DNA from 3 places in the Kitasatospora sp. NPDC057015 genome. Region 2 is predicted to be linked to each of the others. Evidence: riboswitches for the same ligand, from Rfam matches in the RefSeq annotation. Region 2 holds a riboswitch; each other region holds the start of a gene.
What was found. A riboswitch is a leader RNA that binds a small molecule or an ion and turns the genes downstream of it on or off. The one in region 2 is predicted to bind cobalamin.

Region 1 (5,765 bases), on a different contig from region 2:
GTCAACCAGCTCTTCTCCGGGCTGGAGGCGCACGAGGACGTCGTCGGCTTCGTCTGGTTCAACATCGTGAAACGCGCGGACTGGCGGATCGAGGCCGTCCCGCCCTCGCTCGCGGAGTACAAGAAGCGCGCCTCCGACCCTCGCTACGGCTTCGACATCCGGAACCCATGATGCCCTCAGAGACCGACTCCTGGTTCACGCCGCAGACGCCGGCCCAGCCCCCGTACGAGGAGGAGCCGCAGGCCCGGTACGCCCGGCCCGCGGAGCACGACCACCGCCGGCCCCGGGCGGGCGCGGACGCTCCGGTCGCGCCCGGGTACGGCCGGGAGTCCGCCGACGCCGGCGTCTACCTCCCGGCCGATCCCGACCCGGCCCACCCCGGCCACCCGGACGGCCCGGCCGACCCGGCCGACCCGGCCGTGGCCGTGGCCGTGGCCGACCCCCGGCAGGCCGGAGAGGCGCCGCGGGCCCCGGAGGCCCGGGAGGCCCTGGAGGGCGACCGGCCGGCGCCGGGACGCCACGCCGGGCCGGGCCACCCCGACGCCGAGCGGCACCCCCGCGGCCGGCGGGGCGCCGCGCCGGACGGGGCCGCGGCAGCGGAGGCGTACGGCGAGGCGCAGGCGTACCCGCGCGAGCAGGCCCACCCGCGCGAGGACGAGCACCGCGAGGCGCGGTACGCGGGAGCGGAGGCGTACCCGCAGGAGGCCCGCCCGCACGAGGCGTACCCGCGCGAGGCCCGCCCGCACGAGGACGAGCACCCCGACGAGGAGCACGCCGGAGCCGACCGGCCCGTCGAGCCGGTCCGGTACGCGGGCGAGGGCGACCAGGCCGTGGCGCTGGCGCCGTACCGAATACCGCAGGTCCCGGCCACCGGCTGGGACCACGCCACCAGCCCCCGGCGGCGGTGGATCGGCCGCGGGCTGCTGTTCGGCGTGCTGGCCGTCCAGGCGGCGCTCTCGCTGCGCCTGCTGGGTGCCGCGCACCCCGACGAGGCGGTCGCCATGATCGTCGGCCGCCAGCAGCTGGACCACCTGCTCAACGGCGCCGCGGTGACCACCGACCTGGTCGGCCAGATCCCCGGATCGCCGTGGCTCTACCCGCCGCTGGCCGGGGCCGCCGCCAACGCCAGCGGCATCTTCGGCGCCCGGCTGCTCAGCCTGGTCTTCGCCCTGGTGGCGACCGCCCTGCTCTACTCGATCACCAACCGGCTCTTCAACGAGCGCGCGGCCATCTGCGGGGCCGGGGCGTACGCGGTGCTGCAGTCGACCGTGGTGGTCGGCTTCTACGCCGCCCCGGACGCGCTCGCCGTCCTGCTGGTCGCCGGCGCGACCTGGATCGTCGTACGGACCAGCCGCGCACCCGTCGCCCTCGTCCTGCTGGCGGCGCCGGTCGCGGCCCTCGCGGTCGCGGTGGAGTACGCCTCGGTGTTCGCGCTGCCCACCGTGGTCGCCCTGGCCCTGATCACGGCCTGGCCGTACCGGGGCCGCGGCCCCGCCGTGCTGCGGGCGGCCCTGCTGGCCGTGGGCACGGTCGCCGTGCTGCTGCCCTTCGGCCTCCTGTCCGACGTCGTCTCGTGGACGCCCGCGCGCGGCCAGGGCACCCAGGGGATCGGCTCGATCCTCACCGCCGCCGCGCAGTGGGGCGGTCTGTTCACGGTGCTCGCCGTGGCCGGCGGGGTGGCGTACGTCCGCCGCGAGCGGATGAACGAGTCGCCGGAGACCGATGCCGTCACCGCCTCGCGGCTCCGCCGGATCGCGCTGACCGTGGCCCTGTGCGGGACGGCGCTGCTGATCCCGGCCCTGCACGCCTACCTGCAGACCTCCGCGGTGATGTTCCGGCACATCGGCTTCGGGATGCTCTTCGCGGCCCCGCTGGCCGGCGTGGGCATCACCCGGCTGGTCGGCGCGCACTTCCGCAACCCCCAGCTGGGCATCCTGGTGTGGGTGGTGCTGCTGGCCCTGGGCCTGGAACAGGCCGCGCTGCGGTTCCAGAACGGGCCGGACTCCGGCCGGCTGCTCAGCGTCCTGCGGGTGCACGCCGATCCGAAGGGCCGCTACCTCACCGAGGTCGACGGGCTGCCGGAGTACTACCTGGGCGCCGTCACCAGGGCCGACCAGTGGGTCTCGGCCCGCAAGGGCACCGACTACGTGGATCCGGCCGGGGTCGCGCACCACGGGGACGAGGGCACCGTCGCCGCGATCCGGGACGGCTGGTTCAGTCTGGTCGTCCTCGACAGCACCGCGCCGGTGGCCACGGACCGGGCCGTCGCGGCCGCCCTGGGCAGCAGCGGGCGCTACCGGCTGATCGCCCAGTTCACCTCGCCGACGGGTGATTCCGATACGTACAAGGTGTTCCTGAGGCTCTGAGCGGGGTGGTGGCGGGTGTGCGCGTACGACACGCCCGCTACTACATATGGTGCCGCGATAGTCAGCCGCCACTAGATGTATGCTCACTCCTGCTGTCGAACGCAGGGGAACCCGGTGGAAGTCCGGGACTGCCCCGCAGCGGTGAGCGGGCTGCCCGAGCGGCCCCGCGAGTCCGATGACCTGCCGACGGCGTGCCACAGGGCTTCCCCGCAGTCGCCGTGCAGCACAGCAGTTTCGTCCGGGCCTCGCGGGTGGGCCGGGGGGTGGTTCGCGCGCGCCGTGAGGTGTTCCGCGCTGCGCTCCCCTGCGCCCATACGGCCCGGCAGCCCCCTCGCCGACCGCCGCCGCCAGGAGAGAAGCGCCTTGACCATCGCTGCCTCAGTCGCCCTGCCCGCCCAGGGTTCCAGCCCCGCCGTCCCGTCCGACCCGACGGTGTCCGACCCCGGTGGAGCGCTCCTGCGCCTCCTGACCGACCGCAGTGCCGACCTGCCCCAGGTCGACCCCGGCCACGTCGCCGCCGCCGCCCTGCGCGGCCGGCACGCCGGCTCCGACTTCGCGGAGCTGCGCGGGCTGGCCGTCGAGGCCGCCGCGTCGATGATCGCCGAGGACCCGCAGTACTCGAAGCTCGCGGCCCGGCTGCTCGCCCTGGAGATCCAGGACGAGGCCGTCGGCCAGGGCGCCGTGTCCTTCTCCGCCTCGATCGTCGTCGGCCATGCCGAGGGCCTGATCGGCGACACCACCGCCGCGTTCGTCGCCAAGCACGCGGACGAGCTGGACGCCCTGATCGACCAGCGGGGCGACGACCGCTTCGAGTACTTCGGCCTGCGCACCGTGCAGTCCCGCTACCTGCTGCGCCACCCGATCACCCGCAAGGTGATCGAGACCCCGCAGCACTTCCTGCTCCGCGTCGCCAGCGGCCTGGCGGTCGGCGACGACGGGCAGTCGGTGCGCGAGGTCTCGGAGCTGTACGCGCTGATGAGCGCGCTGTCCTACCTGCCGTCCTCGCCGACGCTCTTCAACTCCGGCACCAAGCACCCGCAGATGTCCAGCTGCTACCTGCTGGACTCGCCGCTGGACAACCTGGACTCGATCTACTCGCGCTACGCGCAGATCGCCCGGCTCTCCAAGCACGCCGGCGGCATCGGCCTGTCCTACAGCCGGATCCGGTCGCGCGGCTCGCTGATCCGCGGCACCAACGGCAAGTCCAACGGCATCGTGCCGTTCCTGCGCACCCTCGACTCCTCGGTGGCGGCCGTCAACCAGGGCGGCCGGCGCAAGGGCGCGGCCTGCGTCTACCTGGAGACCTGGCACGCGGACATCGAGGAGTTCCTGGAGCTCCGCGACAACACCGGCGAGGAGGCGCGGCGCACCCACAACCTGAACCTCGCCCACTGGATCCCGGACGAGTTCATGCGCCGCGTCAACGCGGGCACCGACTGGTCGCTGTTCTCCCCCGCCGACGTGCCCGAGCTGGTCGACCTGTGGGGTGCCGACTTCGACGCGGCGTACCTGAAGGCCGAGGCCGAGGGCAAGGCCCAGCGCACCATCCCCGCGCAGACGCTGTACGCCCGGATGATGCGGACCCTGGCGCAGACCGGCAACGGCTGGATGACCTTCAAGGACGCCTCCAACCGCGCCGCCAACCAGACCGCCGTCCCCGGCCGGACCGTCCACTCCTCGAACCTCTGCACGGAGATCCTGGAGGTCACGGACGACTCCGAGACCGCCGTCTGCAACCTCGGCTCGGTCAACCTGGGCGCCCACGTGGCCCCCGGCGCCTCCCCCGCCGATCTCGTGGGCGCGATGGACTGGGACCGGCTGGACTCGACCGTCCGCACCGCCGTCACCTTCCTCGACCGCGTGGTGGACATCAACTTCTACCCGACCCCCGAGGCCGGCGCCTCCAACTCCCGCTGGCGCCCGGTGGGCCTCGGCGTGATGGGCCTGCAGGACGTCTTCTTCCAGCTCCGGCTGGACTTCGACTCCGCCGAGGCCAAGCGGCTCTCCACGCTGATCGCCGAGCGGATCATGCTGGTCGCCTACGAGCGCTCCAGCGAGCTGGCCGAGCAGCTGGGCCGGCACGAGGCGTACGCGGAGACCCGCGCCGCCCGCGGCCAGCTGCACATCGACCACTTCGAGACGGCCCCGCACTGGGCGGAGCGCTGGGACGCGCTGCGCGCCCGGATCGCCACCACCGGCCTGCGCAACTCGCTGCTGCTGGCGATCGCGCCGACCGCGACCATCGCGTCGATCGCCGGCGTGTACGAGTGCATCGAGCCGCAGGTCTCCAACCTCTTCAAGCGCGAGACCCTCTCCGGCGAGTTCCTCCAGGTCAACCCGTACCTGGTCCGCGAGCTCAAGGAACTGGGCGTCTGGGACGCGCAGACCCGGGACGCGCTGCGCGAGGCCAACGGCTCGGTGCAGGAGCTCAACTGGCTGCCGGCCGAGGTCCGCTCGCTGTACCGGACGGCGTGGGAGCTCCCGCAGCGCGCGCTGATCGACCTGGCCGCCGCCCGGCAGCCGTACATCGACCAGAGCCAGTCGCTGAACCTCTTCATGGCCGCGCCCACCATCGGCAAGCTCAGCTCGATGTACGCGTACGCCTGGAAGGTCGGCCTGAAGACCACGTACTACCTGCGTTCGCGCCCGGCCACCCGGATCGCCCAGGCCGCCACCGGCACCGCCCGCGCGGCCGCCCCGGTGCCGGTCGCGGTCACCGCGCCGACGTCCACCCTCACCCCGGAGGAGGAGGCGGCGCTCGCCTGCTCCCTGGAGAACCCCGAGTCCTGCGAGGCCTGCCAGTGAGTTCCCCCACGCCCGAGACCGGCGTCGACGCGCCCGGCCGCGAGAAGATGCTGCTCGACCCGGGCTTCGAGCTGACGCTCCGCCCGATGCGCTACCCGTCGTTCTACGACCGCTACCGCGACGCGATCAAGAACACCTGGACCGTCGAGGAGGTGGACCTGCACTCCGACGTCGCCGACCTCGCCAAGCTCAGCGAGGGCGAGCGGCACATGATCGGCCGGCTGGTCGCCTTCTTCGCGACCGGTGACTCGATCGTCGCCAACAACGTGGTGCTGAGCCTCTACAAGCACATCAACTCGCCCGAGGCCCGGCTCTACCTGTCCCGGCAGCTGTTCGAGGAGGCCGTGCACGTCCAGTTCTACCTGACGCTGCTCGACACCTACCTGCCCGACCCGGACGACCGCGCGGCCGCCTTCGACGCGGTGGAGAACATCCCCTCCATCCACCAGAAGGCGCAGTTCTGCTTCAAGTACATGAACGCCGTCGACCACCTGGACTCGCTCCAGACCAAGGACGACCGGCGCGCGTTCCTGCTGAACCTGATCTGCTTCGCGGCCTGCGTCGAGGGCCTGTTCTTCTACGGCGCCTTCGCGT
Region 2 (5,765 bases):
CCGCCCCCATCCGGCTCGGAGATCGGACCGCCCGGGGCCGCCCCGCTCGGATCGCCCCCGGGCCGCCCCGCTCAGAGCAGCGGGGTGAGGAAGCGCCGGAGGTTCTCCTCGTACCCGGCCGGATCGGCGTTCCACAGCGCCACGTGGTCGGCCCCCGGCACCGGCCGCAACGTGACCAGGTCCTCACGGCGCTGCGCCAGCCGGGCGGACGCCCGCCAGGGGGCGACGGTGTCGTCCGGGCTGTGCATCAGCAGCGTGGGCACCCGAAGGTCGGCGCCCTCGGCGAGCCGGGCGAAACCCGCCAGGTCGACGCCGGACCGCCCCTGCGCGGCCAGCGCGCCGAGCCCGGCCAGCGGGGAGCTGACCCCCGCGCGGGTCGCCTCGCGGCGCACCGTCTCGGACCAGTCCAGTACCGGCGAGTCGAGGATCAGACCGCTCACCGCGTGCGCCCAGGCGGACCGGGCAGCCGTCTGCAGCGCCATCGTGGCGCCCAGGGACCAGCCGTACAGGACGACCTTGCCCGCGCCGCTGTCCAGGGCCAGCCGGACGGCCGCCTCGACGTCGCGCCACTCGGTCTCGCCGAAGTGGCCGAGCCCGTCGGGCGAGGCCGGCGCGCCTTCGTCACCCCGGTACGTCACGGACAGGACGGGCAGGCGCAGCCGGTGCAGGACGGGGACGACCGGCAGGGTCTGCTGGCGGTCCGCACCCGGGCCGTGCACCAGCAGCACCCAGGTCCCGCGCATGCCGTCCAGGTACCAGGCCGGGAGCGGGCCGGACTCGCCGACCGCCCCGGTCTCCAGGAAGGGCAGGCCCAGCGCGGTGGTGGGGTCGCCGAGGTACACCCGGGGCGTCAGCCGCACGGTGGTGCCGACCTCCAGGGTGCCGCTGTCGGCGCGCTCCAGCACGCGGGTGACGCCCTGCTGGTCGACCCGCAGGACCTCGCCGACCACCGCGTGGCCGTCCACGCCCCACTCGACGGCGTAGCGGCCCGCACGGGCCGTCTCCGGAGTCCGGGTGAGGGTGAGGCGCCCGGCCGCCAGGCCGACCACGCGCACGGGCAGGGCGCCCGTCCCCCGGCCCGCACGGGGGTGCACCGACCGCTCCGAGACCCTGCGCCCGAGGGCCAGCACGGCGACGCCCGTACCGGCCACGGCGGCCGCCACGACTGCTGCGGTTCCCCATCGCATATCTCGCTCCCCGCTCTGCTGCTCCGCCGCGGACGGCCACCGCGCCGCGCGGCACGGTGGTGCGGTGCGCCGCGCGGTGGGCCGCGGCGCACCGTTGCATGACCGACACCAGTCCACGCGCCGACCGGGCGGGCGGCCACCGGTACGGGGCCGTCCGGGGCACGGGAGCGGGAGACCGGCCGGGGAGAGGGGCCCGGGAGAGGACGGCCGCGCGGGGGCAGAGGGAGGAGAGAGAAGGGAGAGGAAGGAGAGGAAGGAGGGGTGGGAAACGGACGGGGTCAGACCGGGATGTCGGTGGGCTGGCGCGACATCAGCTCCCAGAACCGCTCGCCGATCGGCCGGGTCTGCTGCGCCGGCTCCGGCTGGGCCGGGGCGGAGGAGCCCCAGCCGCCGGAGCCCCAGTGCGCCGTCACCTGGTACTCGTTCTGCAGGTCCGTCAGCACGGCGGCGAGGAGCTCCCGGGGCACCGGGACCATCCGCCCGACCGCCTTCACCTGCGCCTGCCAGCGCCCGTCGATGCAGCGCCGCAGGCGCTGGTCGAGCTCCTCCTCACGGCCGAGGACGGCCACCACGTCCCGCAGGGTCATCCCGAGCACCTGGGCCAGCTGGTAGGTCTGGTCCTCGTCACCGGTCCACCGGCCCGCGTCCTCGGCGAGGTCGTAGGCGCGCGGCGACAGGCCGATCCGGCGGGCCGCCTCCTCCCGGCCGAGCTCGCGGGCCACCCGGAAGTCGCGCAGGCAGGCGGGGCGGGCGCCCATCAGCTGGGCGGGCGGGCACCACAGGGCGCGGGCCAGTGCGACGAACTCCTCCTCGGAGGGCCGGATCTCCCCGGTCTCCCAGCCGATGACGTGGGCCGGCAGCAACCGGACCCCGTGCGCGGCCATGCCCTCCGCCACCTGCTGGGGAGTCAGGCCCAGCCCGGCGCGGTGCGCCCTGGCCGCCATGGGCGAGAAGGGCACCGGCGTGACTGAGGGCTTTCTGGGTCGCATGAGGAACGACCGTACGGGCCGGCCCGGGCCCACCCCAGTCGCCGAACGCACGAAGCGCAGCTCAGGGCCCCCTCGCGCGACTGGTGGATCGCACAGATCCTGACGGTTCGACGGGCGCGCTACTCGGAGGTAGTGACGGTTTCCTCCAAGACTCCTCCGCTACGCGGGTAGCGCGGCCCTGGCCTGCGCGCTCGTGCACCGGCGGACCCGCCGCGCGCGCCGCGCACGGGGACGGCGCGTGTGACCAAACCCTCGGTGGCCTTGGTTGACTCCCGGTTCCGCCGCGTGATGGGATCCTTCAGCCAAACGGAGGCATGCAGAGGAAGCCGGTGCGAGTCCGGCGCGGTCCCGCCACTGTCACCGGGGAGCACGCTCGAACGAATGGTCACGGCGGTCCGTCAGAAGCCCGCGGGAAGGCCCGAGGGTGTGTCCGACCCGGAAGCCAGGAGACTCTCGCCCCCGGTACGTCGATCCAGGGCGCGGACCCTGAGTGAGGACACGCACGCCATGCAGGCTGCCCGGGCCACCCACCGGCCACCGTCGAACCGAGCCCGCCGCCGCCCCGCCGCGTCGCCCCTGCCGTGCGCGGGCTGACCCGCGGCGCAGCCTTCGCCCTCGGCGCCGCCGCCGGCTACCTCGCCGACACCCGCTTCGCCGACCCCCGCCGCGGCCACCCGGTGGCCGCCTTCGGCAGCGCCGCCGGGCGCCTCGAAGGGCTGCTCTGGCGCGACCGGCGCGCGGCCGGCGCCGCGTACACCGCGCTCTGCGTGGGCACCGTCGCGGCCGGCGCCGTGCTGGCCGACCGCACCCTCGGACGCTCCCCGGCCGGCCGGGCCGCGCTGGCCGCCGCCGCGACCTGGACGGTGCTCGGCGGCACCTCGCTCACCCGGGAGGCCCGCACCATCGGTCGCTCGCTCTCGGCGGGCGACCTCACCGCCGCCCGTGAGCGGCTCCCCCACCTGTGCGGGCGCGATCCCAGCGGGCTGGACGGGCAGCAGATCGCCCGGGCGGTGGTGGAGTCGGTCGCCGAGAACACCGCCGACGCCGTGGTGAACGCCCTGGTCTGGGGTTCGCTGGCGGGCACCCCGGGCCTGCTGGCCTTCCGGGCCGTCAACACCCTCGACGCCATGGTCGGGCACCGCTCGCCGCGCTACGCCCGGTTCGGCTGGGCCTCGGCCCGGCTGGACGACGTGGCCGGCTGGCCCGGCGCCCGGCTCACCGCGCTGCTGGCGGTCTGCGCCGCACCGCAGCCGGCCACCGCCTGGCGGGTCTGGCACCGCGACGGCTCGGCCCACCCCAGCCCGAACGCCGGGCAGGCGGAGGCGGCCTTCGCCGGAGCGCTGGGCGTGCGGCTCGGCGGCACCCTGACCTACGGCGAGCGGGTCGAGCACCGGCCGGTGCTGGGCGCCGAACTGCCGCCCGTGTCGGCGGCGGACATCGAACGGGCCTGCCGGCTCTCCCGCCGGGTCGGGCTGCTCGCGCTCGGCGTCACCGCCGTCGGGCACGCCCTCCTGCACCGTGCGGGCCGGGGCCTCACACATCGACGGAAGGGTGGCCGCTCGTGAGCGGGGCACTGCTGGTCGCCGGAACGACCTCGGACGCCGGCAAGAGCGTGGTCACCTCCGGCATCTGCCGCTGGCTGGCCCGACAGGGCGTCAAGGTCGCGCCGTTCAAGGCGCAGAACATGTCGCTGAACTCCTTCGTCACCGCCGACGGCGCCGAGATCGGCCGCGCGCAGGCGATGCAGGCGCAGGCCGCCCGGGTCGAGCCGGAGGCGGCGATGAACCCGGTGCTGCTCAAGCCGGGAGCGGACGGCCGCAGCCAGGTCGTCCTGCTCGGGCGGGCCGTCGCGGAGGTCGGCGCGCTGGACTACCGCGAGCGCAAGCCCGTCCTGCTGGAGCGCTCCCTGGAGTGCCTGGCCGATCTGCGGCGCCGCTACGACGTGGTGGTCTGCGAGGGGGCGGGGTCGCCCGCCGAGATCAACCTGCGGGACCGCGACATCGCCAACATGGGCCTGGCCACCGCCGCCGCACTGCCCGTGGTGGTGGTGGGCGACATCGACCGGGGCGGGGTCTTCGCCGCCATGTACGGCACGCTGGCGCTGCTCTCGGCCGAGGACCAGCGGCACGTGGCCGGCTGGTTCGTGAACAAGTTCCGCGGCGACGCCCGGCTGCTGGAGCCCGGCCTGGAGATGCTGCACCGGCTGACCGGCCGTCCGGTGCTGGGCACCCTGCCGATGCTCAAGGGCCTGTGGCTGGACGCCGAGGACTCGCTGGACCTCTCCACCGTGGTCGACCGCGAGGACGCGCGCGGCCCGCTCGGGGCGGACGTGCTGCGGGTCGCCGTGGTGCGCTTCCCCCGGCTGTCCAACTTCACCGACGTGGACGCGCTGGCGCAGGAGCCGGGGGTGCTGGTCCGCTGGGCCACCCGGCCCGAGGAGCTGGCCGACGCCGACCTGGTGATCCTGCCCGGCACCCGGGCCACCGTCGCGGACCTGGCCTGGCTGCGCGAGCGCGGGCTGGAGCCGGCGCTGCGGGCGCGGGCCGCCGCCGGGCTGCCCGTGCTGGGCGTCTGCGGCGGCTACCAGATGCTGGCGAGCGAGATCGTGGACGAGGTGGAGTCGAAGGCCGGCGCCGTCGACGGGCTGGGGCTGCTGCCCGCGCGGGTGCGGTTCGGCGCCGAGAAGGTGCTCGCCCGGCCGACCGGCGAGGCCTTCGGGCAGCCGGTCGAGGGCTACGAGATCCACCACGGCGTGGTCGCCGTGGAGGGCGGCGAGCCGTTCGTCTCGGACGGCGCCGGGCGGGCCCTGGACGGCTGCCGGGTCGGCGCGGTGTGGGGCACCACCTGGCACGGCGTGCTGGAGAACGACGGGTTCCGCCGCGAACTGCTGCGCGAGGCGGCGAAGCTGGCCGGCCGGGCGTTCGTGCCCGCCCCGGACACCTCCTTCGCGGCGGCCCGCGAGTCGCGGCTGGACCGCCTCGGCGACCTGATCGAGGAGCACGCCGACACCGGCGCACTGTGGCGGATGATCGAGGACGGCGTCCCGGCGCAGGGGCTGCCCTTCGTGCCGCCGGGTGCGCCGTGAGGGGCCGGACGGGTACGGATGCCGCAGGACCAGCTAAGACTGACCGGCAATCGGGGGGCGGCGTCGCGGCGCCCGGGCAATCGCCTGGACAGCGTTGTCGTCAGTCGCCGCAGCTCCGCTGCCACTCCATCCTCCGCCTTGCCAGACTCGGCCCGAACCCCGCTCCTTCACCCACCCCCCGATTGCCGGTCAGTCTCAGGAGAGGGACACCCGATGAGTGACGTCCGATACCCGTTCACCGCGATCGTCGGCATGGCCGACCTGCGGCTCGGGCTGCTGCTCAACGCGGTCTCACCCGCCGTCGGCGGTGTGCTGGTCCGCGGCGAGAAGGGCACCGCGAAGTCGACCATGGTCCGCGCGCTGGCCGGCCTGCTGCCGTCGATCGACACGGTCGACGGCTGCCGCTTCGCCTGCGACCCCGTCGACCCGGACCCGCAGTGCCCGGACGGCCCGCACCCGGGCGCCGGCGCCGGCGCCCGGGCCGCCCAGCTGGTCGAGCTGCCG
Region 3 (5,765 bases), on a different contig from region 2:
TCCAGCAGGTTGACCACGTGCGGGAACGCGTCGCGGAAGAAGCCGGAGATGCGCAGCGTCACGTCGATCCGCGGGCGGCCGAGCTCGGCCGGGCTGATCGCCTCCAGGCCGTTCACCCGGCGCGACGCGTCGTCCCAGACCGGGCGGACGCCGAGCAGCGCGAAGGCCTCGGCGATGTCGTCGCCGGCGGTGCGCATCGCGCTGGTGCCCCAGAGCGAGAGGCCCACCGACGACGGGTAGGCGCCGTCGTTGTCGGCCCGGTAGCGCTCCACCAGCGAGTCGGCCAGCGCCTGGCCGGTCTCCCAGGCGAGCCGGCTGGGCACCGCCTTCGGGTCCACCGAGTAGAAGTTGCGGCCGGTGGGCAGCACGTTGACCAGTCCGCGCAGCGGCGAGCCGGACGGGCCGGCCTTGACGAAGCCGCCGCCGAGCGCGTGCAGCACGGCGTCCAACTCGTCGGTGGTGGCGGCGAGCCGCGGCACCAGCTGGCGGGCGCCGAAGTCCAGCACCTCGGCCACGGCCGGCGGCAGACCGGCCGCGACCTTCTCGACCGCCTCCGGAGCCCAGTCCTCGGCCTCCATCGCCTCGACCAGCTCGCGGGCCTTCGCCTCGGCGGCGTCGGCCGCGCCGAGCGTGGGCGCGGACTCGTCCAGGCCGAGCGCCTCGCGCAGGCCGGGCAGCGCGGCCACGCCGCCCCAGATCTGCCGGGCCCGCAGGATGGCGAGCACGATGTTGACCCGGTCGACGCCGACCGGGGCCTGGCCCAGCACGTGCAGGCCGTCCCGGATCTGGGCGTCCTTCACCTCGCAGAGCCAGCCGTCCACGTGCAGCAGGAAGTCGTCGAAGCCGTCGTCCTCCGGCCGCTCGGCGAGCCCGAGGTCGTGGTCGAGGCGGGCGGCCTGGATCAGCGTCCAGATCTGGGCCCGGACGGCCGGCAGCTTCGCCGGGTCCATCGCGGCGATGTTGGCGTGCTCGTCGAGCAGCTGCTCCAGCCGCGCGATGTCGCCGTAGCTCTCGGCCCGGGCCATCGGCGGCACCAGGTGGTCGACCAGGGTGGCGTGCGCCCGGCGCTTGGCCTGGGTGCCCTCGCCCGGGTCGTTCACCAGGAAGGGGTAGACCAGCGGCAGGTCGCCGAGCGCCGCGTCCGGTCCGCACTCCGCGGACAGCGCGGCGGTCTTGCCGGGCAGCCACTCCAGGTTGCCGTGCTTGCCGAGGTGGACGACCGCGTCGGCGCCGAAGCCGCCGTCCTCCTGGGCGGCCGCGATCCAGCGGTAGGCGGCCAGGTAGTGGTGCGAGGGCGGCAGGTCGGGGTCGTGGTAGATCGCCACCGGGTTCTCGCCGAAGCCGCGCGGCGGCTGGATCAGCACCAGCAGGTTCCCGGCCCGCAGGGCGGCGAGCACGATGTCGCCGTCCGGGTTGACGCTGCGGTCCACGTACAGCTCGCCGGGCGCCGGCCCCCAGTGCCGCTCGACCTCCTCGCGCAGGCCCGCGGGCAGCTCGGCGTACCAGCGGCGGTAGTCGGCGGCCGGGATCCGCACCGGGTTGCGGGCGAGCTGGTCCTCGGTCAGCCAGTCCTGGTCGTAGCCGCCGGCCGCGATCAGGGCGTGGATCAGCGCGTCGCCCTCGTGGGTGTCGTTCAGCGCAGATCGCCCGCCCGCCTCCGGGCCGTCGGGCCGGGGCGCCAGGCCCGGCAGCGCGTCCGGCCCGTCCAGCGGCCCGAGGTCCATGCCCTCCGCACGCAGCCGGGTCAGCAGGCGCACCGCGCTGGCCGGGGTGTCCAGGCCGACGGCGTTGCCCACCCGGGCGTGCTTGGTCGGGTACGCGGAGAGCACCAGGGCGAGCCGCCGCTCGGCGGCCGGGATGTACCGCAGCCGGGCGTGCCGTACCGCGATGCCGGCGACCCGGGCGGCCCGCTCGGGGTCGGCCGCGTAGACGGTCAGGCCGTCCTCGTCCAGCTCCTTGAAGGAGAACGGGACGGTGATCAGGCGGCCGTCGAACTCGGGGACGGCGACCTGGGTGGCGGTGTCCAGCGGGGAGAGGCCGTCGTCGCTGGCCTCCCAGGCGGCGCGCGACCAGGTCAGGCAGAGCGCCTGGAGGATCGGGCGGTCGAGGGCGGCCAGCGCGCCCGCGTCCCAGGCCTCCTCGTCGCCGCCGGCGGAGGCGTCGGCGGGGCGGGTGCCGCCGGCCGCGAGGACGGTGGTGATGATCGCGTCGGCCTGCGCCAGCTCGGCCAGCAGCTCGGGCTCGGCGCCGCGCAGCGAGGAGCAGTACAGCGGGCGCGGGCGGGCGCCCTTGTCCTCGATCGCCCGGCAGAGCGTCTCGACGAAGGCGGTGTTGCCGCTCATGTGGTGGGCGCGGTAGTAGAGCACCGCGATCACCGGGCCGTCGGCGTTCTCCGCCGTCGCGGTGCGCTCCAGCGGGCCCCACTCGGGCGCGGAGGCGGGGGCGGCGAAGCCGTGGCCGGTCAGCAGCACGGTGTCGGAGAGGAAGGCGCCGAGCTCGGCGAGGTTCGCCGGGCCGCCGTGCGCGAGGTAGGCGTGCGCCTCGGCGGCGATGCCGGCGGGAACGGTGGACAGCTCCATCAGCTGGGCGTCGGGGGCCTGCTCGCCGGTCAGCACGATCACCGGGCGGGGGCCGGCCAGCAGCGCGTCCAGGCCCTCCTGCCAGGCCCGGCGCCCGCCGAGCAGCCGGACGACCACCAGGTCGGTGCCCTCCACCAGCGCCGGGAGGTCCTCGGCGGTGAGGCGGGCCGGGTTGCCGAGGCGGTACCCGACCGGGCCCTCGCTCGCCCGGGCACTCAGCAGGTCGGTGTCGGAGGTCGACAGAAGCAGGATCATGCGAAGGCCCTCCCGGCCTCGATGGCGGGCAGGGGCATGAGCGTGGGCGTCAGCGCGGGCGTGCGCCCGGACGACGGCACGGGCGGGGGCACGGCGTCCGGCGCGGGCGTGAGCCCGGGCGCAGGCATGCGGCAGCGCATAGGTCGAGCCTTCCTCGGGGTCCGCGCCCCGTGGGGGACCCCCGGCCGGAGCGCGGGGGAATCGGGACGGCAGGAGTTCCTGGCTCCCACGGCCGATGAACCGTGGTCACAGTGGCGGGACCGCACCGGGTTTGCACCGGTTTCCTCCCCTTTGCGCCGTCTCTGGCGTGAGCGGACCCCGAAGGATCCGCCCGCGAGCATAGTAGGCGCTGAGGGTGATCCACGGGACAGAGTCCCCGGCCGGATCCTGGGTATGCTCGCCGCCATGTCACCCACACCCGACCCCGTCGCCCCGGGCCCCGGCGTGCCCGACCGGGCACGCGAGGACGCGTGCCCGGGGGCCCTTCGTCTACATACGGCCGACGACGGCGCGCTCGCCCGAGTCAGGCTGCCCGGCGGCCTGCTGACGAGCCGTCAGGTGCTCGCGCTGGCCGCCGCCGCCGAGGAGCTCGGGGACGGGCACCTGGAGACCACCTCGCGGGGGAACGTCCAACTGCGGGGCCTGCCCGAGGGCTGCGGGGCCGAGCTCGGCGGCCGGCTGCGCGCCGCCGGCCTGCTGCCCTCCGACCGGCACGAGCGGATACGCAACATCGTGGCCTCACCGCTCGCCGGGATCGACGGCAACGGGCATGCGGACGTGACCACTTGGGCCCGCGAGCTGGACGCCGCACTGTGCGCCGCCGAGTGGTCCACCGCCCTCTCCGGCCGGTTCCTGTTCGCCCTCGACGACGGCCGGGGCGACGTCGCCGGCCTCGACGCCGATGTGACATTGATCGCAACCCCCGCCGACCGGGCACTCCTGCGCCTCGGGCGTGCCACCACCGCCCTGCGCGTACCGGCGGTGCGCGCCGTCGCCGAGGCACTGCGCGCGGCTCAGGACTTCCTCACCCTGCTGCGGGAGACCGGCGCCCAGGCCTGGCGGATCCGCGAGGCCGACCCGGACGGCGCCCGGCTCACCCCGCCCGGCTCGCCCGCCGTCGCCCTGCCCGTCCTGTCCGGCGCGCTGCCGCAGGCGGGCCCGGTGGCCGGCCCGGACGGCCGCCACGGGCTCTCGGCGGGCCTGCCCTTCGGCCGCGCCGGCGTCGCGCAGTGGCGGCTGCTGGCGGAGGCCGCCGCCGACGGCGCAGGCGAACTGCGGGTGACCCCCTGGCGCGGTGCCGTCGTCCCGGGCCTCACCCCGGAGCTGGCGCGGACGTGGACCGGCCGGCTGACGGCCGCCGGCCTCGGCCTCGACCCGCACTCCCCGTGGGAACTCGCCATGGCCTGCACCGGGACCCCCGGCTGCGCCAAGTCCCTGGCGGACGTCCGCGGCGACGCGGCCCGCGCGCTGGCCGGCGCCGACCCGGCCGCCGGGCGGCTGCTGCCCGTGCACTGGTCGGGCTGCGAGCGGCGGTGCGGGCACCCGGCCGGCACGTGGGTGGACGCCCTCGCCACACCGGACGGGTACCGGGTGGCCGTCCGCCGCCCCGACGCCGCACCCACCTACCAAGCAACGACAACGCAACAGATGGCCGACGCAGTGGCCCGGGCCCGGAGGACCAAGTGATCGAGTACGAGAAGGACGGGGCGGCGATCTACCGCGAGTCCTTTGCCACCATCCGGGCCGAGGCCGACCTGGCGGGCCTGCCCGCCGACGTCTCGCAGGTCGCGGTGCGCATGATCCACGCCTGCGGCATGACCGACCTGGTCGAGGACCTGCTCTGGTCGCCCGGCGTGGTGGCCGACGCCCGCCGGGCGCTGCGCGCCGGCGCACCGATCCTCTGCGACGTGTCGATGGTCGCCAGCGGGGTGACCCGCAAGCGGCTGCCGGCCGACAACGAGGTGATCTGCACCCTCTCCGACCCGTCGGTGCCCGAGCTGGCGAGGAAGATGGGCAACACCCGCAGCGCCGCCGCCATGGAGCTGTGGCTGCCGCGGCTGGACGGCGCGGTGGTCGCCGTCGGCAACGCGCCGACCTCGCTCTTCCGGCTGCTGGAGCTGATCGAGGCGGGGGCGCCCCGCCCGGCCGCCGTGATCGGCGTGCCGGTCGGCTTCATCGGCGCCGCCGAGTCCAAGCAGGCCCTGGCCGAGCACCCCTCCCGGCTGGAGCACCTGGTGGTCCGCGGCCGGCGCGGCGGCAGTGCGATGGCCGCCGCCGCCGTCAACGCGATTGCGAGTGAGGAAGAATGACGGACGATCAGTCGACCACGGGTGGTCCCGGCCGGCTCTACGGCGTCGGGCTGGGGCCCGGCGACCCCTCGCTGGTCACCGTCCGCGCCGCCGAACTCATCGGCAAGGCCGACGTGGTGGCGTACCACAGCGCCCGGCACGGCCGCTCGATCGCCCGCTCCATCGCCGAGCAGTACCTGACGGAAGGTCAGATCGAGGAGAAGCTGGTCTACCCGCTGACCGTGGAGACCACCGACCACCCCGGCGGCTACCGCGGCGCGATCGACGAGTTCTACGAGGAGGCCGCCGCCCGGCTGGCCGCCCACCTGGACGCCGGCCGCGACGTGGTGGTGCTCGCCGAGGGCGACCCGCTCTTCTACGGCTCCTACCAGCACATGCACAAGCGCCTGGCGCACCGCTACCCGACCGAGGTGGTGCCCGGCGTGACCTCGGTCAGTGCCGCCGCCGCCCGGCTCGGACGCCCGCTGGTGGAGGCCGAGGAGGTGCTGACCATCCTGCCCGGCACCCTGCCGGAGGAGGAGCTGGCGGCCCGGCTGGCGTCCACCGACTCGGCCGTGATCATGAAGCTCGGCCGGACCTTCCCCACCGTGCGCCGCGCGCTGGAACGGGCCGGCCGGCTGGA

Region 1: linked by a shared signal. The riboswitch ahead of ACFTWP_RS16170 (ribonucleoside-diphosphate reductase subunit alpha) and the one ahead of ACFTWP_RS30575 (cobalamin biosynthesis protein) in region 2 are both predicted to bind cobalamin.
Region 3: linked by a shared signal. The riboswitch ahead of cobN (cobaltochelatase subunit CobN) and the one ahead of ACFTWP_RS30575 (cobalamin biosynthesis protein) in region 2 are both predicted to bind cobalamin.

Annotation. Positions count from the first base shown of each region.
Region 1 covers NZ_JBHUSG010000014.1:25,838-31,602, forward strand. The annotation lists gene ACFTWP_RS16160 (glycoside hydrolase family 26 protein) at 1-171, shown strand, start outside; gene ACFTWP_RS16165 (glycosyltransferase family 39 protein) at 168-2,366, shown strand; cobalamin riboswitch at 2,408-2,569, shown strand; gene ACFTWP_RS16170 (ribonucleoside-diphosphate reductase subunit alpha) at 2,730-5,171, shown strand; gene ACFTWP_RS16175 (ribonucleotide-diphosphate reductase subunit beta) at 5,219-5,765, shown strand, end outside.
Region 2 covers NZ_JBHUSG010000041.1:87,171-92,935, forward strand. The annotation lists gene ACFTWP_RS30565 (alpha/beta hydrolase family protein) at 72-1,187, opposite strand; gene ACFTWP_RS30570 (helix-turn-helix domain-containing protein) at 1,466-2,146, opposite strand; cobalamin riboswitch at 2,495-2,629, shown strand; gene ACFTWP_RS30575 (cobalamin biosynthesis protein) at 2,758-3,741, shown strand; gene ACFTWP_RS30580 (cobyric acid synthase) at 3,738-5,261, shown strand; gene ACFTWP_RS30585 (putative cobaltochelatase) at 5,475-5,765, shown strand, end outside.
Region 3 covers NZ_JBHUSG010000022.1:85,616-91,380, reverse strand. The annotation lists gene cobN (cobaltochelatase subunit CobN) at 1-2,834, opposite strand, end outside; cobalamin riboswitch at 3,025-3,150, opposite strand; gene cobG (precorrin-3B synthase) at 3,240-4,520, shown strand; gene ACFTWP_RS21575 (precorrin-8X methylmutase) at 4,517-5,143, shown strand; gene ACFTWP_RS21570 (precorrin-2 C(20)-methyltransferase) at 5,140-5,765, shown strand, end outside.